DNA from 3 places in the Crocosphaera sp. XPORK-15E genome. Region 2 is predicted to be linked to each of the others. Evidence: predicted binding sites of a transcription regulator. Region 2 holds the regulator's gene; each other region holds the start of a gene.
What was found. Region 2 encodes HrcA, which represses chaperone genes, less so after heat shock. Its sites were predicted from a motif close to TTAGCACTCNNANNNTNNGAGTGCTAA; they were not measured.
Positions count from the first base shown of each region.

Region 1: groES (co-chaperone GroES) is a predicted target of HrcA. The motif match lies at 3,063-3,089, and genes of this name have one in related genera.
Region 3: groL (chaperonin GroEL) is a predicted target of HrcA. The motif match lies at 4,380-4,406, and genes of this name have one in related genera.

Region 1 is NZ_JAYGHQ010000015.1:30,511-38,396, forward strand. Features, by position in the region: gene VB691_RS16895 (Npun_F0494 family protein) at 1-172, shown strand, start outside; gene cobQ (cobyric acid synthase CobQ) at 247-1,734, shown strand; gene VB691_RS16905 (2Fe-2S iron-sulfur cluster binding domain-containing protein) at 1,753-1,992, shown strand; gene cysE (serine O-acetyltransferase) at 2,147-2,908, shown strand; gene groES (co-chaperone GroES) at 3,142-3,453, shown strand; gene groL (chaperonin GroEL) at 3,532-5,154, shown strand; gene VB691_RS16925 (Uma2 family endonuclease) at 5,639-6,190, opposite strand; gene VB691_RS16930 (Uma2 family endonuclease) at 6,272-6,823, opposite strand; gene VB691_RS16935 (XisI protein) at 6,970-7,302, opposite strand; gene ahr (NADPH-dependent aldehyde reductase Ahr) at 7,370-7,886, opposite strand, start outside.
Region 2 is NZ_JAYGHQ010000017.1:55,289-63,174, reverse strand. Features, by position in the region: gene VB691_RS19005 (PAM68 family protein) at 1-296, opposite strand, end outside; gene rpsO (30S ribosomal protein S15) at 366-635, opposite strand; gene VB691_RS18995 (universal stress protein) at 752-1,183, shown strand; gene VB691_RS18990 (serine/threonine-protein kinase) at 1,235-2,491, shown strand; gene VB691_RS18985 (rhodanese-like domain-containing protein) at 2,519-2,869, shown strand; gene hrcA (heat-inducible transcriptional repressor HrcA) at 3,000-4,073, shown strand; gene VB691_RS18975 (hypothetical protein) at 4,112-4,405, opposite strand; gene VB691_RS18970 (protein kinase domain-containing protein) at 4,402-4,842, opposite strand; gene VB691_RS18965 (tetratricopeptide repeat protein) at 4,809-4,982, shown strand; gene VB691_RS18960 (Ppx/GppA phosphatase family protein) at 5,274-6,893, shown strand; gene VB691_RS18955 (NAD-dependent epimerase/dehydratase family protein) at 7,034-7,886, opposite strand, start outside.
Region 3 is NZ_JAYGHQ010000005.1:90,933-98,818, forward strand. Features, by position in the region: gene trxA (thioredoxin) at 1-273, shown strand, start outside; gene VB691_RS05815 (ferredoxin-thioredoxin reductase catalytic domain-containing protein) at 455-823, shown strand; gene VB691_RS05820 (DUF309 domain-containing protein) at 831-1,232, shown strand; gene VB691_RS05825 (Uma2 family endonuclease) at 1,246-1,809, opposite strand; gene VB691_RS05830 (CatB-related O-acetyltransferase) at 1,859-2,503, shown strand; gene groL (chaperonin GroEL) at 2,600-4,279, opposite strand; gene VB691_RS05840 (Uma2 family endonuclease) at 4,733-5,224, shown strand; gene VB691_RS05845 (NUDIX hydrolase) at 5,254-5,820, shown strand; gene VB691_RS05850 (hypothetical protein) at 5,807-6,376, opposite strand; gene VB691_RS05855 (crossover junction endodeoxyribonuclease RuvC) at 6,456-6,944, shown strand; gene VB691_RS05860 (carbon-nitrogen hydrolase family protein) at 6,963-7,781, opposite strand.

The DNA.
Region 1 (7,886 bases), on a different contig from region 2:
GCTGTTGCGACGAGAAGTCGATGGACAAGGAATTACCGATAGTTTTCGTTTAACCCCATTAGGACGGCAATTAGTGGCAAAATGGAAAGAACAAGGAGAAAAGCTGCCTCAACCGTCTTGGTGGGAACGACTGGTTAATCAATTTATCCGTTGGTTTAGTCTACCGTTTTAACATCTGTAGGGGTCAACGGCCGTTGACCCCTACAAAATTCCAAAACTGAATAACCGAGAGGTCAATAATTATTAATGAAAGCCATGATGGTAGTGGGAACTACCTCCCACGCCGGAAAATCCTTTATTACTGCTGCCATTTGTCGCATTTTAGCCCGTCAAGGCTGGCACGTCACCCCCTTTAAAGGGCAGAATATGGCACTTAATGCTTATGTTACTGCTAATGGGGGGGAAATCGGTCATGCTCAAGCGGTACAAGCTTGGGCCGCGGGAATTACCCCTAGGGTAGAAATGAACCCCATTTTGCTCAAACCCCAAGGAAATATGACCTCACAAGTGATTATGGGGGGAAAAGCAGTGGGAGTAACTACTGCAACTGAGTATTATGAAAAGTATTTTGATAAGGGGTGGCAAATTATCACAAAATCCCTAGAAAGTTTAGCAAGAGAATATGATTTTGTGGTCTGTGAAGGGGCAGGAAGTCCAGCAGAAATCAATCTCAAACATCGAGATTTAACTAATATGAGAATTGCCAAACATCTTAATGCCCCGACAATTTTAGTAGTAGATATTGATCGCGGGGGGGCTTTTGCTCATGTGGTGGGAACGTTACAATTATTAGATGAAGATGAACGAGCTTTAATTAAAGGGGTTGTAATTAATAAGTTTCGGGGACAGAAATCTCTATTAGATTCGGGGATTGAATGGTTAGAAAATTACACCGGAATTCCCATATTAGGGGTCATTCCTTGGCGTGATATGTTATTTCCTGCCGAAGATTCTTTAGATTTATTAGATAGGCAAACCTCTCAATCTCAAAAAGAACTTAACCTTACTGTTTTACGGTTGCCTCACATCGCTAATTTTACAGATTTTGACCCCCTTGATGCTGAAAATACTGTCTCGATCAACTATCTAAATATTAACGATCATTTAGGTTATCCTGATGCGGTAATTATTCCAGGTTCAAAAACAACTATTAATGATTTAATGGCACTTCATCAAAGTGGAATGGCTAAACAAATACAAGATTATGTCGCAGCAGGTGGCATTGTTTTTGGCATTTGTGGCGGTTTTCAAATGTTAGGAGAAATGGTATTTGACCCCGATCAATTAGAAGGAAAAAATGAATCTTATCCAGGACTAAAATTGCTGCCTTTAGAAACAATAATTACTCCCGATAAAATTGTTCGTCAACGACAAACTTGTTCGGTTTATCCCTATCCAGGATTTCCCGTAACTGGTTACGAAATTCATCAAGGAATCACCCGTGTAGCTAGGATAATTCATAAACCTGCTAATACTATTACCCATGCTTTATTTGAAGATTCTAGTTTAGGTATTGTCAATGATAATCAGTCCATTTGGGGTTGTTATTTACACGGCGTTTTTGATAACGGGGCCTGGCGACGAACTTGGTTAAATTATCTACGAAATCGACGAGGTTTAGGGTCTTTACCCACAGGAATTCCCAATTATAGAGAACAAAGAGAGGCAAATTTAGATAAACTTGCTGACTTGGTTGAGGAGTTTTTAGACTTAACACCATTGTTAAATAATTGATAGATTGAGGAACATTTTATGAAAGTTCAAGTGCAATTTTTACCAGACGATATTACCATTGAAGCTGAAGCAGGGGAACCGATGTTAGAAGTAGCAAAACGGGCCGGAATTCTGATTCCTACTGGGTGTTTAATGGGGTCTTGTCATGCTTGTGAGGTAGAATTAGAAGATGGAACCCCTATTTGTGCTTGTATTAGTGCAATTCCAGCAGGAAGTAAATCTATAACTATTAATCTTTATACAGATTTAGGTTGGTAAAGGAAAAAATTTCTAAAAATTCCCCAGAAGCGATCGCTTGACTCTCATACCTTTTTTATACAATCGGAATAATCAACCATTTGGGTGAACCGTCGCCGTCCCCCAGTGATAAAATGAGGATAAGACGCACTTTTTGAACAGGAAATTCAGTTTGGTGTTATCATCCATCATCGCCGATTTTCGCATCATTTTTGAACGAGATCCCGCCGCCCGTAACTGGCTGGAAGTTCTTTTTTGCTATCCTGGACTACAAGCGATCGTACTGCATCGGTTCGCTCATCGCTTCTATAATTTTGGTGTTCCCTTTTTCCCCCGATTAGTTTCTCATATCGCACGCTTTCTGACGGGGATCGAAATTCATCCAGGGGCTAAAATCGGTACTGGTGTCTTTATCGATCATGGTATGGGCGTGGTGATCGGTGAAACCGCAGAAGTGGGAGACTATAGCTTAATTTATCAAGGTGTTACCCTAGGGGGAACCGGAAAAGAAAGCGGAAAACGTCACCCAACGGTTGGCACAAATGTTGTTGTGGGAGCCGGAGCTAAAGTTCTTGGTAATCTTAATATTGGTAATAATGTTAGGATTGGAGCGGGTTCTGTCGTGCTGCGGGATGTTCCTTCTGATTGTACTGTGGTGGGAATTCCTGGCCGCATTGTTTATCAGTCTGGAGTGCGAGTTAACCCCCTAGAACATGGTAATCTGCCTGACTCGGAAGGGAAAGTTATTCGGTTACTATTAGATAGAATTGACGCATTAGAACAACAAGTTCAACAACTACAAGAAGATAGATTAAAAGAACGAGAATTAGTGGCCAGCAAGGTTTCTCAGTCAGCTTTAGAAAATGCCTATAATGCTAGTCAAATCTGTTATTTGAAAGATAAGGAAATTGAGGAGTTTTTAGGGGGAACGATGTAAGTAAAAAGTAAAAAGTTAATTGCTTATTACTTACCCTTGATTCTTTCTTTAAGGGAAAGCCTTGATTTAAGCTGACTTTAACAGAAAAATCCGCCCTAAGTTCGGGAACCCGTACCCTTATAGCAGTTGCCAGGGGAGGCCTTATTTCGTTACATTAGCACTCGGAAGGTGAGAGTGCTAATTTTTTTGAGACAGCCCTCAACTTCATCACCAAATCTTAGGAGGATTCGTTCATGGCAGCAATCAGCATTAATGTATCTACAGTTAAACCCCTTGGCGATCGCATTTTCGTCAAAGTAAGCCCCGCCGAAGAAAAAACCGCAGGCGGTATCTTATTGCCCGATAATGCCCAAGAAAAGCCCCAAATTGGCGAAGTTGTCGCCGTCGGCCCTGGTAAACGCAACGATGACGGAACCCGATCTGCATTAGATGTCAAAATCGGTGACAAAGTGCTTTACTCCAAATATGCTGGCACCGATGTCAAGCTATCGGGAGAAGATTATGTATTACTCTCAGAGAAAGATATTTTAGCAGCCGTTGCCTAGACAAATGAAGGCAACTCACTTCATTTATTGATTCCTAACAACTCATTTTTCAGGATCTACTTACAAGAGGCATAAACTATGGCTAAATTGATTGTCTACAACGAAGATGCACGTCGTGCATTAGAAAGAGGAATGGACATCCTCGCCGAAGCAGTGGCCGTTACCTTAGGCCCCAAAGGTCGTAACGTTGTTCTAGAAAAGAAATTTGGTGCGCCCCAAATCATTAATGACGGGATCACCATTGCCAAAGAAATTGAATTAGAAGACCATATCGAAAATACCGGAGTTGCCTTAATTCGTCAAGCGGCTTCTAAAACTAACGATGTGGCCGGAGACGGAACCACCACAGCTACCGTCTTAGCTCATGCGATCGTTAAAGAAGGGTTACGCAACGTCGCAGCAGGTGCTAACCCCATTTCCCTCAAACGGGGTATTGATAAAGCTACCGACTTTTTAGTTGAAAAAATCGCCGAACACGCCAAACCCGTTGAAGATTCCAAAGCGATCGCCCAAGTAGGTTCGATCTCTGCGGGAAATGACGAAGAAGTGGGCAAAATGATCGCTGATGCCATGGATAAAGTTGGCAAAGAAGGGGTCATCTCCCTTGAAGAAGGTAAGTCCATGTTTACCGAACTGGAAATCACCGAAGGGATGCGCTTTGATAAAGGGTATATTTCCCCCTACTTTGTCACAGATCCCGAACGCATGGAAGCAGTGTTTGAAGATCCTTGCATCTTGTTAACCGACAAAAAAATTAACCTGGTTCAAGACTTAGTGCCTGTATTAGAACAGGTTGCTCGTCAAGGCAAATCTTTAGTAATTATTGCTGAAGATATCGAAAAAGAAGCTTTAGCAACCTTAGTTGTTAACCGTTTACGGGGTGTCTTAAACGTTGCTGCGGTCAAAGCTCCTGGATTTGGCGATCGCCGTAAACAAATGCTCGAAGATATTGCGGTTTTGACTGCTGGTACAGTTATTAGCGAAGATGCGGGCCTCAAGTTAGAAAATACCAAACTTGAGATGTTAGGATCTGCCCGTCGGATTATTCTGACCAAAGACAATACTACTATTGTGGCCGAAGGTAACGAAGCGGGAGTTAAATCTCGTTGTGAGTTGATCCGTCGTCAAATGGAAGATACAGAGTCTTCTTATGACAAAGAGAAGCTACAAGAGCGTTTAGCTAAGTTATCCGGTGGGGTTGCAGTAATTAAAGTTGGTGCTGCCACTGAAACCGAAATGAAGGATCGCAAACTTCGTTTAGAAGATGCCATCAACGCCACAAAAGCGGCGGTTGAAGAAGGAATTGTGCCTGGTGGTGGTACAACCCTCGCTCACCTCACTCCTGTCCTAGAGGAGTGGGCTAAGAGCAACCTGGCCAATGAGGAGTTAACAGGTGCGTTAATTGTTTCTCGTGCCTTAACTGCACCCTTAAAGCGTATTGCTGAAAATGCCGGTCAAAACGGTGCGGTGATTGCTGAACGAGTGAAAGAAAAAGAATTCAACGTCGGTTATGATGCTGCAACTGGCGAGTTTGCCGATATGTTGGCAGCAGGTATCGTTGATCCCGCAAAAGTGACCCGTTCTGGTTTACAGAATGCCGCTTCTATTGCTGGTATGATTTTGACCACTGAATGTATTGTGGTTGATAAACCTGAGAAAGACAAAGCCCCTGCTGCTGGCGGTGGAGACTTTGACTATTAATTCTCAGTTAACCTAAACTGAATAATAGGCCCTGTCCTTTGAGGATGGGGCATTTTTGTATGAACTACCTACGGACTTTGCTACGCTACCTCCGAGGTTTCTGACGCTTCATCTAAGTTACTTACCCAACAAGTTGGAACCGCTTGCAAGATAGAGGTAGCTTATCTACGTCTAAGGACGCTAGTTCCTAACGCCCATTTACAATCTTTGTTTGTAGGGGGTATTTCAACCAAATCCTACCTTACGGGTTTTCTCTCCGAATACTGCCACCAACTGTATTGATTAGGGGTAGAAAAGAGCTTTCACGGCATTACTGCACTGCGGAAAAGGTTAACATCCCTGGTAGCAAGCGGGTCTATTACTGTTTTTGCCTCGCTACACTTGATGTTACAAGAACTTTTTTGTTTTGTCCAGTAGATCTTGTCCTGGCGAGAAATCCCTCGCACTGCGTTCCTTGTGCGGGGATTTCTCGCTCCCGAAGAAGTTAATCAAACTCAGGGGGCCAGATTTCTACAACAGGTAATTCCCATCCTGGAAGGATTTCCGGTACTTCAAGCACATCCCCATCTTTCAGGACAATTTTATCTGCATTGAGGCGACAAACTTCCATAGTACGAGTTCTGGGATCGACTAATACTCCAACTGTAGTTCCTAATTCCAAAAATTGCTGTATCTTCTCACGTAATTTAGTCAAACTATCAGTTTTAGATTTAACCTCAAACATCAAATCAGGAACTAATTCGGCATAATCTTCTGTGGTGCGTGGTAAACGTTGAGCTAGGATAAAAGAAGCATCAGGTGCGCGAACATCTCCATCAGCATTAGGTAAGCGAAAACCACCGCTAGAAGCAGTTACTCTGCCTAATTTTCTTGGTCTTACCCAATTTGATAACTGAGCAACAATGGCGGCAGCTACTTCATCTGATTCTAAACCTGAAGGACTCATAAAAATAACATCTCCCCCGACTAATTCCATCCGATAATCAGGATGTTCTGCTTGTAGTTTCTCTAAATCTTTAACCGTTAAACTAGGCATTTTTAAGATCTCCGAGTCTCTATGGGTGTGGTCAAAAGTATAGCAGAGGGCGGAAGGGGATTTGATTTTCGATACTACTTATCAATCAAATTCAGGGGCCCAGATTTCGACAACAGGTAATTCCCATCCTGGAAGGAGTTCCGGTACTTCAAGCACATCCCCATCTTTCAGGACAATTTTATCTGCATTGAGGCGACAAACTTCCATAGTACGAGTTCTGGGATCGACTAATACTCCAACTGTAGTTCCTAATTCCAAAAATTGCTGTATCTTCTCACGTAATTTAGTCAAACTATCAGTTTTAGATTTAACCTCAAACATCAAATCAGGAACCAATTCGGCGTAATCTTCTGTTGTGCGAGGTAAACGTTGAGCTAAGATAAAAGAAGCATCAGGTGCGCGAACATCTCCATCAGCATTAGGTAAGCGAAAACCACCGCTAGAAGCAGTTACTCTGCCTAATTTTCTTGGTCTTACCCAATTTGATAACTGAGCAACAATGGCGGCAGCTACTTCATCTGATTCTAAACCTGAAGGACTCATAAAAATAACATCTCCCCCGACTAATTCCATCCGATAATCAGGATGTTCTGCTTGTAGTTTCTCTAAATCTTTAACCGTTAAACTAGGCATTTTTAAGATCTCCGAGTCTCTATGGGTGTGTTAAAAAGTATAGCAGAGGGCAGTATATTTGAGATAAATCTTAGTTTTGCTCGGATTATTCATGAAGTAAGAAGTTCCTTTCTCCAGTCTATGAGTATTGGAAAACATTAGCAAACTTAATGGGTAGAGAACTCAGTAAATTGGCGCATATAAGGAGAGTGAAACGCCAACACGATATCTTCTTTAGGTACACCTTTTTCTAACAACATTGTAGCAATGCCGACTTCAGTACCATCATGTTGTATCCAAATTTTGCCGTCTTTGATATCTAGATGAATACTACATCCATGAGTCCGACTATTACCACGCCAACCCGTATGTAGTAAAAGGTAGTGATCGCCTTTGGGATCTAAAACAGCTTGGGTTTCGACTTCTTCTGGGGAACATTGCTGTTGTAACCGCGCTAAAATTAAGTCTTGAATAATTTGACGATATTGTTCTATTTCCATTGAACAATTACCTCCTGTTTTTCATCATAAACCAGTAAATTAATTTGAGTCCTTTCAACTACTAAAATTAAACTTTCAACACTAAACGATATCGAGGTTGACCATTTTCTAATTTAGCGATCGCCTCATTTACCTTGTCTAAAGGAAAGATTTCGATGATGGGTTCAATTTTATGGCGTGTGGCAAAATCTAGCATTTGGGCAATGGTGGTGGGACTGCCTAAAGGACTAGCTGAGACGGTTTTTTGTCCTAAAATTAAGGGGAAAATTTGCACAGATAAGGGGTTAGGAGTAACACCCACAAAATGCAGTCTACCTTTAGGCCGTAGGGCGTTAATATAGCCATTCCAGTCCAAATCAGCGTTTACGGTTGAAAGAATGAAATCAAAGGAATTTTCCACCTCTTTTAAGGCGTTTTCATTACGAGAATTAACAAAATGATTGGCCCCTAATTGTTTGGCTTCTTCCTCTTTGTCTGAACTGCTGGAAAAAGCGGTTACATCACAACCCCAAGCATGGAGAAATTGAATGGCCATGTGACCTAAACCACCAATACCAATCACTCCCACGCGATCAGTGGATTTA
Region 2 (7,886 bases):
GCACCGACGGCCACTGTGGGAATTTCTAGCCATTTATGGCTAACAATCCAATAAAAGATGAAAAATGAAGACATTCCCAATAGGGTCGGAATGCCTGAAAATATGGCCATTCTTCTGATCATGCGTTGACTAACACCATCGGGAATTGCACTGAGGCTGGCATTTTTGCGATGATCGTCGGATTTTTTCCGGGTGGAAAGGGTTTTAGTGGGCGTTACCTTGGGAGTTTTCGGCTTTTTGGGATTTTTTTGACGAGGTTCAAAGGGTAAGGAGTCCCGTGAGGAGTTAGAAGGCATAAGTTTTTAAGGGAGTCACAAATCAGATCGGGGCGCGGGGTTTGCGCCCATCAGAATTAATTCTGGGGCCTAACGACGGATACCCAGACGTTTAATTAAGTTTTGATAACGCTCTACATCTTTGCTGCTAATGTAAGCTAATAAACGTCTCCGACGGCCAATCATTTTTAGAAGTCCGCGACGGGAGGCGTGATCTTTGGGATTTTGCTTCAAATGACCGGTCAATTGTGTAATGCGTTCCGTTAATAGGGCCACCTGTAAGTCAGGAGATCCCGTGTCTGTCTCATGAACTTGATATTCAGTCATGAGGTTTTGTTTTTCGGTAGCTGTCAAACTCATAGAAGTTATTGAATAAATGTTGCAATCTCTCATGATATCATTTCTTTTTTGATCTAACTACCCTGCGATTTCCTGATAAGATGTGGTGTTGTATTAGTTTTATGTAGCAGATTGTAGTGGTTAAAACAATTTTAGTTGCCCTTGACTGCTCGACTACCTCAGAACAGGTCATCGAGGCGTTGGATGCCCTCTACATCCCATCCCATAGCAAAATTATCCTGGCCCATGTCTTGCCTTCATCCGATCATGAGGGGGATAGTCATCCTGAACAACCCCATCCATCGCCGTCTTTGAGATATCAACAGGTAGAAGAACAACTTCAAGCCTATCAAGCTCAAGTCTCAGGTAGTTTTATGGAAATTGTCAATGGTGATCCGGCGGAAGAAATTATCAGACTAGCCAATATTTATAACGCGGATCTGATTGTGATCGGGACTCGTGGCCTCCAAGGGGTCACACGGGTAATTGAAAGATCAGTGAGCGATCAAGTGGTAGCTGAGGCGACTTGTTCTGTATTTGTGGTGAAATCCCAAAAATTCAGTATATAACTGATTTGGTGGTCTACAGTATAAAATAAGGTTAACCTATGGCAACGCCAGATGAGCCTCTGCATTAACCCTCACTGTTCTAATCCTGAGAATCAGGACACATCCCTCTTTTGTCAAAGCTGTGGCTCGGAGTTACTGCTTGAGGGGCGCTATCGTGTATTAAAAGAATTAGGGGGCGGGGGATTTGGGAAAACTTATGAAGTCCAAGACAGTGATCCGACCAATTTTGCTGAGGGTTATCAGGCGGTTAAAGTCTTAAAAGTCCTCATTCATAATCATCCTAAGTATGTAGAATTGTTTGAGCGAGAGGCCCAATTTTTAAGTCGTTTCAATCATCCAGGGATTCCAAAAGTCGAGCCTGATGCTCATTTTCTCTTTTATCTCAAAAATAGTAACACCCCTCTTTACTGTTTGGTGATGGAGAAAATTGAGGGACTGAATCTCAATCAATACATTTTGCAACGGGGGAAATGTATCTCTCAAAAAGTTGCGATTCAATGGCTAATGCAACTGTTACGGATTTTACAGGAGATTCATCGTCATAATTTTTTTCACCGAGATATTAAACCCTCAAATATAATGCTCCGTTCTACCGGACAATTAGTTTTAATTGATTTTGGTACCGCTAGGGAAGTTACGGAAACTTATTTATCAAAACAATCCACTGGTGAGGTGACAGGGCTGTTTTCGGCGGGATATAGCCCCCTAGAACAACTTAATGGTCAAGCGGTTCCTCAATCGGATTTTTTTGCCCTCGGACGCACTATGGTTTATCTGCTCACGGGGAAACATCCCAGCGATTTCTATGATTCTCATGCGGATCAATTAAACTGGCGTGAGGCGGTTTCCGATTTGACCCCTGAATTTGGGGATTTATTGGATCAAATCATGTCCCGCTTACCTAATGAGCGTCCTAAGTCAGCCGCTATTATTCTGAGTAAGTTAGAACAAATTTATCATCATCTCTACGGCTCTGATAGTTTTCTCAATAATTTTCCCTCTCAGGATAGGACTAACCAGAAGGAAATTCCTGCCTCTGTGAACCCCCCAACTGTTCCCCCCTTACCCTTACCCCCTAAACCTCAATCTCCTGCCTTTGCTACTGCCCAAGATGCCCTAGATCCGAGTTTTGTGGAGCGTTGTCAAGCAGAATTGGCTGAATTAATTGGCCCTATGGCTTCGATTATTTCTCAAAAAACTTGGAAAAAAAATCCCAATGCTTCTGCGGATGAATTTGTTAAAGCCTTGGCTCAAAAAATACCTGATCCCCAAAAAGCTGAAGGGTTTCAACAAAAATTGTTAAGTTAAGGGGAACAGGTTAATGTTTATAAAATTATGTCTCAAGATCAATCCCTTCCCGTTATTACTGTTGAAGAACTCGCTACCCGTTTAGCAAATGACAGGACTACGTTACAATTAATAGATGTGCGAGAACCCGAAGAAGTAGCGATAGCCTATATCGAAGGTTTTGAGGTACTTCCTCTTAGTCAATTTGCTCAATGGTCAGAAGAAATTGACACCCGTTTTGATCCTAATCAAGAAACCTTTGTGATCTGTCATCATGGTATGCGATCGGCCCAAATGTGTCTTTGGTTACTCAATAATGGCTTTAGTAATGTTAAAAATATAAGAGGAGGCATTGCGGCTTATTCTTTGCGAGTCGATAGCAGTATTCCTCAATATTAATCCCTTAGCACTGATCTGATTCTGAAAATATTTTGAGATGCTTCTCCTCCTTGGTTAATTAGATTTATACTAGCCAAAAATTTTTAATTAACCCAGCATTTTTTCAATAATTTACCCCTTGATTCTGAACATTATGGTTCCAAATTCTTTAAATAAACGCTATCAAAACATTTTACGAGCAACGGTTAAACATTATATTGCAACCGCGGAACCCGTAGGCTCAAAAACTCTCCTGGAAGAATACAATTTTAGTGTTAGTTCGGCGACAATTCGTAATACATTAGGACAACTCGAAAAAGCAGGGTTTTTATATCAACCTTATACCTCTGCGGGACGTATTCCCTCAGATTGTGGTTATCGAATTTATGTTGATAATTTAATGACTCTAGATGAAACAATTGGGCAAAAAATTGAACGACAATTAAGTCAAAAATTGAAGTGGGAAAGCTATAATTTTGAAACAGCTTTACAAAGGGCAACCCAAATTTTAGCGAATTTAAGCGGTTATATTGCTTTAATTACCTTACCTCAAACGTCTCCCCATCAATTGCGTCATCTTCAGTTAATTCAAGCATCAGCAAAACAGGTGATGTTAATTGTGGTGACAGATGGTTATCAAACTCCATCAATTTTAATTGATCTTCCTCCCGCTTTAGTCAAAGAAAATGATGATTGGTTAGCAGAAGAATTACAAATTCTTTCTAACTTCCTAAATCATCAATTAAAAGGTAAGTCTTTATTAGAATTTACCCATTTAGATTGGCAGAAAATCGATCAAGAATTTCTGGAATATACCGACTTTCTCAAAACCCTATTAAAACAGTTACAAAAATACTTAAAATCTTCAATGTCTACCCCTATTATGATTCATGGGGTGTCAGAAGTTTTGCGACAACCAGAATTTTCTCAATTGCAACAGGTACAGATGTTAATTCATCTCTTAGAAGAAGAAAAAGATCAACTCTTACCCTTAATTTTTGATGTCCCTGAAACTGATATTTTAAATAAACGGGTTAGTGTTAGAATCGGAGCAGAAAACCCCTTAGAATCAATGCGTCTTTGTACTTTAATTTCTGCTATTTATCGTCAAGGAGATACCCCGGTTGGGAGTGTAGGAATTATTGGCCCAACTAGAATGTTATATGAGAATACTATCCCTTTAGTAGAATCAACTGCTGATTATTTATCAGAAGCATTAAGTTAAGGACTTAATTATGGATAGATTCTAAAATTTCTTAACCCTTATAACCAAGTTGAAATTGATCGTAAAGAGGGAGGAATTGGGGTGTCTTGATCAAATTCTAACATAACTTCTGAATCTCCTAAATATCCCGATTGAGCAAAAGATAAAAGCATCCGACATAAAGCCACCCAAACCGCTTGATCAAATTCCCAATCACATCCTTTTCTTGCATAACAACTAATAGATTTTAACGCCCAAAAATAACTATTTCTGACCATAGAACCCCCTTTTTTATAAGGGGGTAAATCTTCTTGATTAATAAACAAAATATCATCTTTTAGATAAACTCTCATGATGCAACTTGACTATTATTACCATTGAATTCAATCATATCTGTTTCTAACAATATTTTACCTGGTTTAATTTCTTCACTTAAATCATGTCCTTCAATATATTCTTGAACTAAATAAAAATCATTATTCTCTTGAAAATGGGCAAAAAGTTGAGGTATTTGGGGATGATTACCCAATTTATAAAGAACTTCTGCTTCTGCTTCTGTTTCAAATAAACGATAAGCAGTTTGTAAAGTAAAGGGATCATTAGACAGAGGATGAAGAAGTTTAACGACACGCAAAGGTTGATCAGGTAAATGCTTATCTTTGGCTAAGAAAGTTTTTCCAAAACCCCCTTGTCCTAGAGATTTAATGATTTCGTAATGTCCCCCGATTATTTGTCCTATCATCATAAAATAAAGATATATACGAGAACCAGGAAAAATATGAATTAGCATTATCTGACTACAATAAAGCTATTGAACTTGATCCTAAATATGCTTATGCTTATAACGGTCGGGGTAATGTTTATAAGAAACAGAAAAAAAGGGACATAATACCAGAAGTGTCCTTAGCTATAAATAAGACTAGGATTTAACAGTGTTAAATCCCTACAATTATCTGATAAATTATCATAGTAAACCCCTTAAAAAGTTGTTTAAACTAACAGTTTGACAAATTTGCATTTTTTGGGTATTATGAAATGTAAGATAGGATGGGTGTGTGTTAAAACGCAGGTTCACGGGTGGAAGCAATCGCCATAAAATTCAACCCTGAATCTTTAAGGAATCTAAAAAGTTAAGATAAATGAACAGAATTCCCCTTGAAATCCCCCCCTGTGGGACGATAAGCTACGGACTGATAAATGATGGTGGAGTTCCTTAAACCCATGCAAACCAGCGAGGTTAGACGAGAAAGCGCGGTTTCCCCTAATACCTGCACCTTAGCGGCCATTGATATTGGTACTAACTCAATTCACATGGTTATCGTGGAAATTGACAAAACCTTGCCCGCTTTTACCATTGTGTCACGGGAAAAAGATACAGTGCGTCTAGGGGAAAGGGATATGGCCACTGGAAATCTCACCGAAGAAGCCATCGAACGGGCGATCGCCTCTCTAAAACGCTGTAAAGACTTAGCCACCAGCCTCAACGTCGATCATATCATTGCAGCGGCCACCAGTGCCACCAGAGAAGCCCCCAATGGCTTAGACTTTATCTGGCGAGTTCAAGCAGAAGTTGGCATTACCATCAACTTAATTTCAGGATATGAAGAGGCCCGTCGCATCTATTTAGGGGTCTTATCAGGGATGGATTTTCAGGAACAACCCCACGTTATTATTGATATTGGGGGCGGTTCCACAGAAATTATCTTAGCAGATGCCCACGAACCCCGTTTTTTAAGCAGTACCAAAGTGGGTGCAGTCCGTTTAACCGCAGAATTTGTCACCACTGACCCCATTAGTGAGGCAGAATTTCTCAATTTACGGGACTATGTACGGGGAATGTTAGAACGTCCCATTGATCAGTTACGCAGTCAATTAAATGATGGTGAAAAACCCAAATTAGTAGGTACTTCAGGCACCATTGAGACTTTAGTAACAATTCATGCGGCCCAAACCTTAAATGAGGTTCCCAGTCCCTTACAAGGATATCATATTAGTCGCCAAGATCTCGAAGATTTGGTTAAAAAATTTGCTTTTTTGTCCTATGAAGAACGGATCAATATTTCAGGAATGTCTGAAAAAAGGGCAGAAATTATCCTCCCAGGGGCGGTCATTCTTTTAGAAGCAATGACGATGTTAGAATTAGAAAATATTACAATTTGTGAAAGGGCCTTGCGAGAAGGAATGATAGTTGATTGGATGTTAACTCATGGGTTAATTGAAAATCGCCTAAGTTTTCAAGCAGAAGTTCGTCAACGTAGTGTTTATAAAATTGCTCGTAAATATCAAGTTGATCTGCCTCATGGGGAACGGGTTGCTAATTTTGCTATTAGTTTATTTAAGCAACTTTCTGGGATATTTCATGAGTGGGGAAAAACCGAACAGGAATTATTATGGTCAGCAGCTATTTTACATAATTGTGGAATCTATATTAGTCATTCATCCCATCATAAACATTCCTATTATTTAATCCGCAATGCAGAATTATTAGGGTTTACGGAAGTAGAAATCGAAACCATAGCTAATATTGCTCGTTATCATCGTAAAAGTTCCCCCAAGAAAAAGCATGAAGAATACAGTAAGTTACCCGATAATTATCGTAAACAAGTTAAACAACTTAGTGCTATTTTACGGTTAGCAGTTGCTTTAGATAGGCGACAAATTGGAGCAATTCAAGATATAGATTGTAAATATGATCCAGAATATAAAAAGCTACATTTACATCTAGTTCCTACTTATTCTAATGATGATTGTGCCTTAGAATTATGGAATCTAGATTATAAAAAAATTGTCTTTGAAGAACTTTTTAATGTTAAAATTGTCGCTACTTTAGAATCAAGATAGTTAATAAAAGCATGAATAAATTTATCATCTTAAATTGATAGCTATTAATATGGATATTATATTGTTTGTTATAGAAAACTTTTTTTTATTTTTCTGGATGGTTCTATCAGATTTGTTACGGCAAAATATCATGCAGAAGATTAAAAACCAACTAATTCGGCACGAGACCAGGAAATAAAAGATTCAATGCCTTTTTCTAAGGGGATAGAAGGGCTAAACCCCAATTCTTGTAACTTTGTTATAGATGCTTTCCAGCAGCGAGGTGTACCTGGAGGAACAATTCCATCGAATTGCAAGTCGAGACTGATGCCTAGTGCTTGAACAATGAGGGTAGCAACTACTGTAATTGTAGCCTCTCGCCCACTGCCTAGATTATAAACTTCACCTTTCATAACAGCAGAAGTTGCTACAAGATGCACTGCTTTAGCAATATCAAAGGCGTGAATAAAATCTCGACTTTCTTGACCAGTCCCTTTCAAAATCAGTTTATGTTCGGTGAGAGCTTTTTGACAAATATCCCAAATAACTTGGCGGCGGAGTCCTGCTCCGTAAGCTGAGAAAATCCTGAGACTGGCTGTGGGTAAGCTATAAACTTGAGCAAATTCTAAACATAACTGCTCTCCTTGCCATTTGTGGAAGCCATAGGGAGATAAGGGAGCAGGAGGCTGACTTTCGCTAACAGGTAGGGAGGCCGGATTACCGTAAACTGCCGCGCTAGAGAGAAAGATAAATCGACAATTCGGTGCATAGACACGCAACGCATTAAGCATTTCAAAAGTGATCACCGAGTTGCCATAGAAATCTGCTGCTGGATCACTGATAGATAAACCGACTGAAGCACGTCCAGCACAGTGGACACAAACCCTAGGTGAATATTCTTGTAATAGGGAAGATAAGCCAGTATTCGGTAAATGAAAACGGTCATATTTTGCTAGATAAGAAAGTGGAGCATTTTCGGGACTTGAGTTATCAATTCCGATAACCGTCCAATGT
Region 3 (7,886 bases), on a different contig from region 2:
GAGAGCGACATTCCTGTTCTGGTTGATTTTTGGGCGCCTTGGTGTGGCCCCTGTCGTATGGTAGCTCCAGTTGTGGACGAAATTGCTGAACAATACGCAGGCCAAATCAAAGTGCTGAAACTGAATACGGATGAAAATCCGAATACAGCTAGCCAGTATGGAATTCGCAGTATCCCCACCCTCATGATTTTCAAGGGAGGCCAAAGAGTAGATATGGTTGTGGGAGCCGTTCCCAAAACAACCTTAGCTAACACTCTCGAAAAATATCTTTAGTTTCTAGCCCAAAGCTAGAATTGAGTTTAGGGGTAAGCCTTCATTGACTTACCCCTATTTTGTCTAAAAAAATCCACTCAGCCCAATGGCCTAACTCAAGTGGATCGGCCCAAACAGCCGAGAATATGTAACAATGTTAACCTAAATCCAATTGATGTAAACGACCCATCAGCTTAAATCTATGACTTCAGTAAACAAGGATATTAACCAGCAGGATAAAGTGCTAGAGGCAATGAAAAATTTTGCTGAACAGTACGCTAAACGAACAGATACTTATTTTTGTAGTGAACCCTCTGTCACCGCCGTAGTGATCGAAGGGTTAGCTAAACATAAAGAAGAATTAGGCTCTCCCCTGTGTCCCTGTCGTCATTACGAAGACAAAGAAGCGGAAGTCAAAAATACCTATTGGAACTGTCCTTGTGTCCCCATGAGAGAACGCAAAGATTGTCATTGTATGTTATTCATCACCCCAGACAATGAATTTGCGGGCAAGGAACAGGAAATTGACATAGAGTATATCAAAGAAATTAGAGAAACTATGTCTGCGTGAAAAAATCATGGCATCAGACGCATTTTTGCAGGGAATTAAACAGTTTAATCAGGGGGAATTCTACGCCTGTCATGACACCTTAGAAGCGATTTGGCTTGAAGCGGCAGAGTTGGATAAACGTTTTTATCAAGGTGTTTTACAGGTGGCTGTGGGTTGTTATCATCTCGAAAACCATAATTGGCGTGGGGCAGTGATTTTATTGGGAGAAGGGGTGAGAAGACTCGTTGACTATCAACCAGAATATGAAACTATTGATGTCACAAAGTTGTTAGAAGAAAGTCAGGCATTACTGCTTTATCTTCAACAAACTGACCCTGAAAAGATTGTTGAAGTTGCTAAAACCCTCAAAGAATCCTCTGAGAATGCCCCTTGTTCTTTGCCTCATATTGTCATTTTACAAACACTGTAGCGGCTATTTCAATCTACTCAAAAATCTGAGCGACAGGAGTGCTGAACCCAGGTAGCAAAGGTGAAGTGAGAGTATCAGCAACCAGGAGTGTGCTGACGAGTTGTAACTGAGCATCTTTTCTGCGGTAAATTTCTATGGTTTTCAGTTGCCAACTGACGATCCAATATTCTTGAACCCCTTTCAGAGAATAGAGTTTCAGTTTTACTTCTTTGTCTCGTTGTTCGTTGCGTTCACCAGGGGAGAGAATCTCAACGATCAGTTCAGGGGCGACAGTTAGATGTCCTGCTTCATCAATGCCGTTGTTTAGGCGATCGCGGCTAATCCAAATAACATCAGGAATGACCGCATCAATGGGACTAAAAATGATACCTGGTGTTTGAAACGGTTTACCGAGTTGGGTTTGTCTAGACCAAATGGCTAGTTCAACATGAATGTTGCCACCTGCATCTTGATGGCGAATGTGGGGAGCGCGAGTCACGTACAGTTCTCCATCAATTATCTCATAGCGTTTCCATCCGCCATCGTCGGGCATGACATCAAGATCTCGAATTGTCCAGAGGAGTGAGTTGGCCACCATTCGGATTTACAATTGAACTTATTTTTATTTTATAATAGCGATTAAAACAATGACAACTTATCCCAATCCAAATAATCCCTATCCTTTAGAGAATTATAAACGGTTATGTTTCCTCAAAAATATTATTACGAATCCTAATATTATTGTAGGGGATTTTACCTATTATGATGATTTTGAAAATCCCCAAAACTTTGAAAAAAATGTGCTTTATCACTTCGATTTTATTGGTGATAAGTTAATAATTGGGAAGTTTTGCGCGATCGCAAGTGATGTTAAATTTATGATGAATGGGGGAAACCACCCCGTTCATTATTTTACAACTTATCCCTTTACAATTTTTGGTCATGCTTGGGAAAATACTCTGTCGGTTACTGATATTTCCAAGAGGGATATGATCAAGGGAGATACAATTATCGGTAATGATGTTTGGTTTGGTTATAATGCTTTAATTATGCCAGGGGTTAAGGTAGGAAATGGAGCGATTATTGCGGCTAATTCAGTTGTGACAAAAGAGGTACAACCTTATACCATTGTGGGTGGCAATCCAGCTAAATTAATTAGAAAGCGGTTTGAAGATGAGGTAATTGAGTTATTGTTAAAACTCCAATGGTGGGATTGGCCAATTGAAAAAATAACTCAAAATATTGAGATACTTTGTAGTAATAATTTAGCTTCATTAAAACAATTATATTAATAAAATTTAACTTAAGTTCGGGGTAACAAAAAGCGAGAGAGACGCTATTCTTAACGTCTCTCCTAATATCAAGTATGGAAATATGAAAACGACGACTTAGAAGCCCATGCCGCCCATACCCATGCCGCCCATACCGCCCATGCCGCCCATACCGCCCATACCGCCCATGTCGGGGGCTGCGGGGGGTTCGGGTTCGGGTTTTTCTACCACTAATGCTTCTGTGGTTAAGACCATACCAGCGATCGACCCGGCATTTTGCAGAGCAGAGCGCACTACTTTCGCAGGGTCAATAATTCCTGCGGCGATCATGTCTTCAAACTTACCTGTAACGGCGTTGTAACCGATATTAAACTCGGTTTCTTTGACCCGTTCCACAATAACGTAACCTTCTGCCCCAGCATTATCGGCTAACTGACGCAAAGGAGCTTCTAAGGCTTTGGCAACAATATCAGCGGCCACCTGTTCTTCGGGGTTGGTGAGGGTATGTTTGAACTCAGCAACTTTACCCGCTAAGTAAATTAGGGTTGTTCCCCCACCAGGAACGATCCCTTCTTCTATGGCTGCTTTGGTGGCGTTAAGAGCATCTTCAATGCGAAGTTTGCGATCTTTTAATTCGGTTTCAGTCGCTGCCCCAACTTTAATGACAGCCACACCTCCGGCTAATTTAGCGATCCGTTCTTGCAATTTTTCAATGTCGTAGCTTAAGTCAGTTGCGGCCAGTTGTTTGCGGAGTTGTTCAATGCGTTTTTGTACGGCTGCCTTGGTTCTATCATCAGTGGTAGCGACAATAGTAGTGTTGTCTTTGACAATATTAACTTTGGTCGCTTGTCCCAACATATCGAGGGAAACTGAATCTAAGGTTAAGCCAACTTCTTCAGAAATGACACTGCCTCCGGTAAGAATAGCAATATCCTGTAAAACAGCTTTGCGTCTTTCCCCAAAACCAGGAGACTTGATCGCTGCTACATTTAACACCCCTCTGGCTTTGTTGACGACTAGGGTGGCTAAGGCTTCTCCGTCTACATCTTCTGCAATGATTAAGAGGGGTCTACCGGCCCGGGCCACGCTTTCGAGAATGGGGACTAAATCGGCGATCGTACTGACTTTTTTGTCGGTGATCAATAAGAAGGCATTATCAAATTCAACTTGTTGTCTTTCTTGATCTGTGATGAAGTAGGGAGAGAGATAACCCCGATCAATTTGCATCCCTTCTACCACTTCTAACTCAGTGGTGAGAGATTTAGACTCTTCAACGGTAATAACCCCGTCTGTGGTCACTTTATCCATGGCCAGGGCGATCATATCACCGACTTCTTGATCGTTCCCTGATGATACGGTGGCTACTTGGGCGATCGCATCTCCCTCAACAGGTTTCGCAATGGCTGCAATTTCTTCCACCAGGTAAGCGATGGTTTTTTCGATGCCACGACGCAAAGACACAGGGTTGGCCCCAGCGATCACATTTTTTAAGCCTTCCCGAATTAAGGCTTGACCAATGATGGTGGCGGTTGTAGTTCCGTCTCCGGCTATTTCCTTGGTTTTGGACGCAATTTCTTGCATCAGTCTGGCCCCAGTATTTTCCAAGGGATTTTCTAATTCAATTTCTTTAGCAACGGTGATCCCGTCGTTAACAATTTGGGGGGCCCCAAATTTCTTTTCTAATAATACATTCCGTCCTCTGGGGCCGAGGGTGATTTTTACAGCATCAGCAAGAGCATTCACCCCTTGTTCTAATGCCCGTCTTGATTTATCGCCGAATGATACAATTTTTGCCATATTTGTCTCGTTACTCCTGTGACTCTTTGCAATCAGACATTTTCCAATGATTAGGAAAAATGCTTGCGTTTCGGGCTGATGTCACCCTACTTATGTTAATTTAGCACTCTTGTGCTGTGAGTGCTAATCTTTGGGGTCAAAAAATGGGGTAATTTTTCTCAAGGGAAGGGGTGGGGTGTGGAAAGTTGGGCAAAAAAGGTGAGGATATCTCGAAAGTTTGAGGGTTCATCAATGAATGATGAATAATGAATAATTATTTCTTCTTGAAAGGAGAGGTTGGTTGGTGCATACTTCGACAAGACTTCGGCGTGAGGCTTCGACAGTGAGATCAGCCGAACCATCAACCAAATTAAACAATTATTAATTATCAATTATTAATTATTAATTATTCATTGATAAATTCGCCCTATCCTGTGTCATTATTAGTCTTAGAGAAGTTAGGGAGTTAAACTAATGATGACATGGCAAGATGTCTGTAATAACAAACAATTACAAGATTTACCTTTTAAAATTGAGTTGAATAAATGGGGACAAATCATCATGAGTCCAGCTAAGGTTAAACATTCTTTTTTTCAAGGTATTATTGCTGATTTATTAAACTCTTTTTTGACAACTGGTTTGGCTTTTCCTGAATGTGCGATCGAGACTTCTGATAATACTAAGATTGCGGATGTGGTTTGGGCTTCTGATCAAATATTAGCTATCATTGAAAATGAAACTTCTGCTTCTATTGCTCCAGAAATTTGTGTCGAAATTATTTCAGCTAGTAATACCCTTGAAGAAATGAAAACGAAACGAGATTTATATTTAGAAGCGAAAGCTGAGGAAGTCTGGTTATGTGATGAAGCTGGTAATCTTAGCTTTTATAATAAGCAAGGAAAGTTAGATAAATCATTATTGGTTCCTCAATTTCCTCAACAAGTTAAACGCCGAGAAAATCATTAAATTAGTTTTAGGTAGATTAAGGGATACTAATGAGTCTTAAAAAGTGGAAAATTCTTCAATCTGAGTTTGTTATTAATAACCAATGGTGTCAAGTTCGACAGGATAAGGTTGAGTTACCTAATGGGACGATTATTGATGATTATTTTGTTAATATTCGTCCTGAAATTGCTTTAGTTTTACCTATTACTCCTCAAAATGAAATTGTTTTTGTCCGTCAATATCGTCATGGAGTACAAGAGATTTTATTAGAACTTCCCGCCGGAGCATTTAATCCAGAAAAAGAGGCAAGTATAACGGCAGCTAAGCGAGAATTAGAGGAAGAAACAGGTTATATTGCCCAAGAATTAATCTTGATGAAAACCATTTATGATAATCCGGTAAAAGATGATAACAAGATTCATATTTTTCTGGGTTTAAATGTGCAAAGAACAGGACAAATTAATTTAGATGTTACTGAAGAAATCGAAGTATTTTTAGTGCCTATAAAAGATGTAATTGATAAAATTATGTCCGGTGAAATTTGTGTGGCAGGAACTATTGCTACAATTTTTATGGGATTAGAATTCATGAAACAATTTCAATCTAGATTTGTTTAGCTAATTCTACCCAATGGTTAATTCCTTTTTTGGTGGGTTGTCTGGTAGGGGTAAATGTCCAAATATCTCGTTTATGTTGTTCTCCATAACTAATATGAATTGGTCTATATTTACCATAAAAATAAAGGGAATCAAAGGGCAATTTTTGAGTTAAAATCCAGTCAACTAATTCATCACTATTAAGATTAATAATACAAAAATCACAAGCGGCTCCTAATCGATTACAATAATAGTTATCTTTGGCATTAATTTCATGGCCCATATGTTGATCTCTTGCTGGATCAATGCGACCATTTTTAATACCTGTAACGGGATCTTTTTGATTTAAGTAGCGTTTGAGATCGGGGGAACAAAAGCCATAAGTCAGTTTAAATCTATCAATACCAAAATTATCAATGATGGGGTCGATAATTATTTGATTTAACTGTTTAAATGCTGTAATTGTTTCTTCATTTTTAGGATAGGGAGCAATTTTTTCCGAGTATTTATGATAGGTTTGACTACAGGTACAAAAATCTTCTAAGGTCAAATATTTGCCCAAATATGTTATATTCATAAACTTAAAGCTTGAGGGAAACAATAGTAGGGGCAATTCATGAATTACCCCTACGGTATTCTACCAAAATCATGATAAAATGTCTCAAAAAAATTGGCTAGGAATTGATCCGGGACTCGCTATTATTGGATGGGCAATTTTACAAGAAACTGACGCACCACTTCCCTTAATCATTGACTATGGAATCATCAAAACCGAAAAAACCCTATCAACCCCCCAAAGATTGTTAGAAATTGAGCAAGACTTAGAAGAATTAGTCCAAGAATTTAAGCCTGATGGTATTGCCATTGAAATGCCCTTTTTTAGCCGAACTATTAAAGCAGCAGGAGGCGTTTTACAAGCATTAGGGGTAATCAATTTAGTCTGCTATCGCAACACCAAAATCGAGCCAATTTTTTTACATCAAGCTAGTTGGAAATGTCATTTAGGGGATGGTAGAGCAGATAAAAAAGAAGTAGCACAAATGGTCGGAAATCTCTTTGATTTAGACTCCTTACCCATTGATGATAGTGTAGATGCGATCGCCATTGCCTATGCGGGTTTATGTGGCCTAACAAATAATATTTGATAGGCCAAAAAATCCAACTTAAAAAAACACCCGATGTTGTAAAGACGGCATTTGTTGGCGCACCTGTTTAATACGAGTCGGGTTAATTTCTGCGATCGCCATGCCTGGTTGTTGGCCTGCGTCATCTAAAATCATCCCCCAAGGGTCAATAATCATCGCGTGACCATGGGTAAAACGCCTAGCATAGTGATTTCCCGTTTGAGCAGGAGCAATCACATAACAGGTATTTTCAATGGCCCTAGCTTGTAATAAAACCTGCCAGTGATCCTTACCCGTAAATGCTGTAAACGCTGCGGGAACAAACAAAATATCAACTCCTTGACGGGATAAATGGCGGTACAACTCAGGAAAGCGGACATCATAACAAATCGAGAGTCCCAAATTTCCCAAGTCCCCAGAGGCATAAATATCAGGCAAGCGTTGTCCGGCCATCACTGTGCTAGACTCCTGATAAGTATTACCGTCAGGCACATCCACATCGAACAGATGCACTTTTTGATAGCGAGCGACTTCTGTTCCGGTGGGATCGACCAAAATGGCGGTATTATAAGCTTTCGTCCCATCACCTTCAACGGGGACAGGAAAGCCACCCCCCAGAATGGTAATCTGGAAACGTTGCGCCATTGTTTTTAAGAACTTTTCCGCTTTTTGAGCAATTTCTTGGGCTTTCCCCAGTTTATCTTCTTCTTTACCGAGAAAAGCAAAGTTTTCTGGCAAGCCAATTAACTCAGCCCCACGACGGACAGCGAGTTCGATCAGTTCCTCAGCCTCAACCAAATTTTTTTCTAGGTTAGGCTTGCTTGTCATTTGAATGGCAGCAGCGAGATAAGGTTTCATCAGTTCCTTATTATAAAAAAATCTATTTCAATGATAAACCTCTATGGGATCATGGGGTTATGGGATAGGGTAAAATACCGTAATGGGACAAAATCAACCCGATTT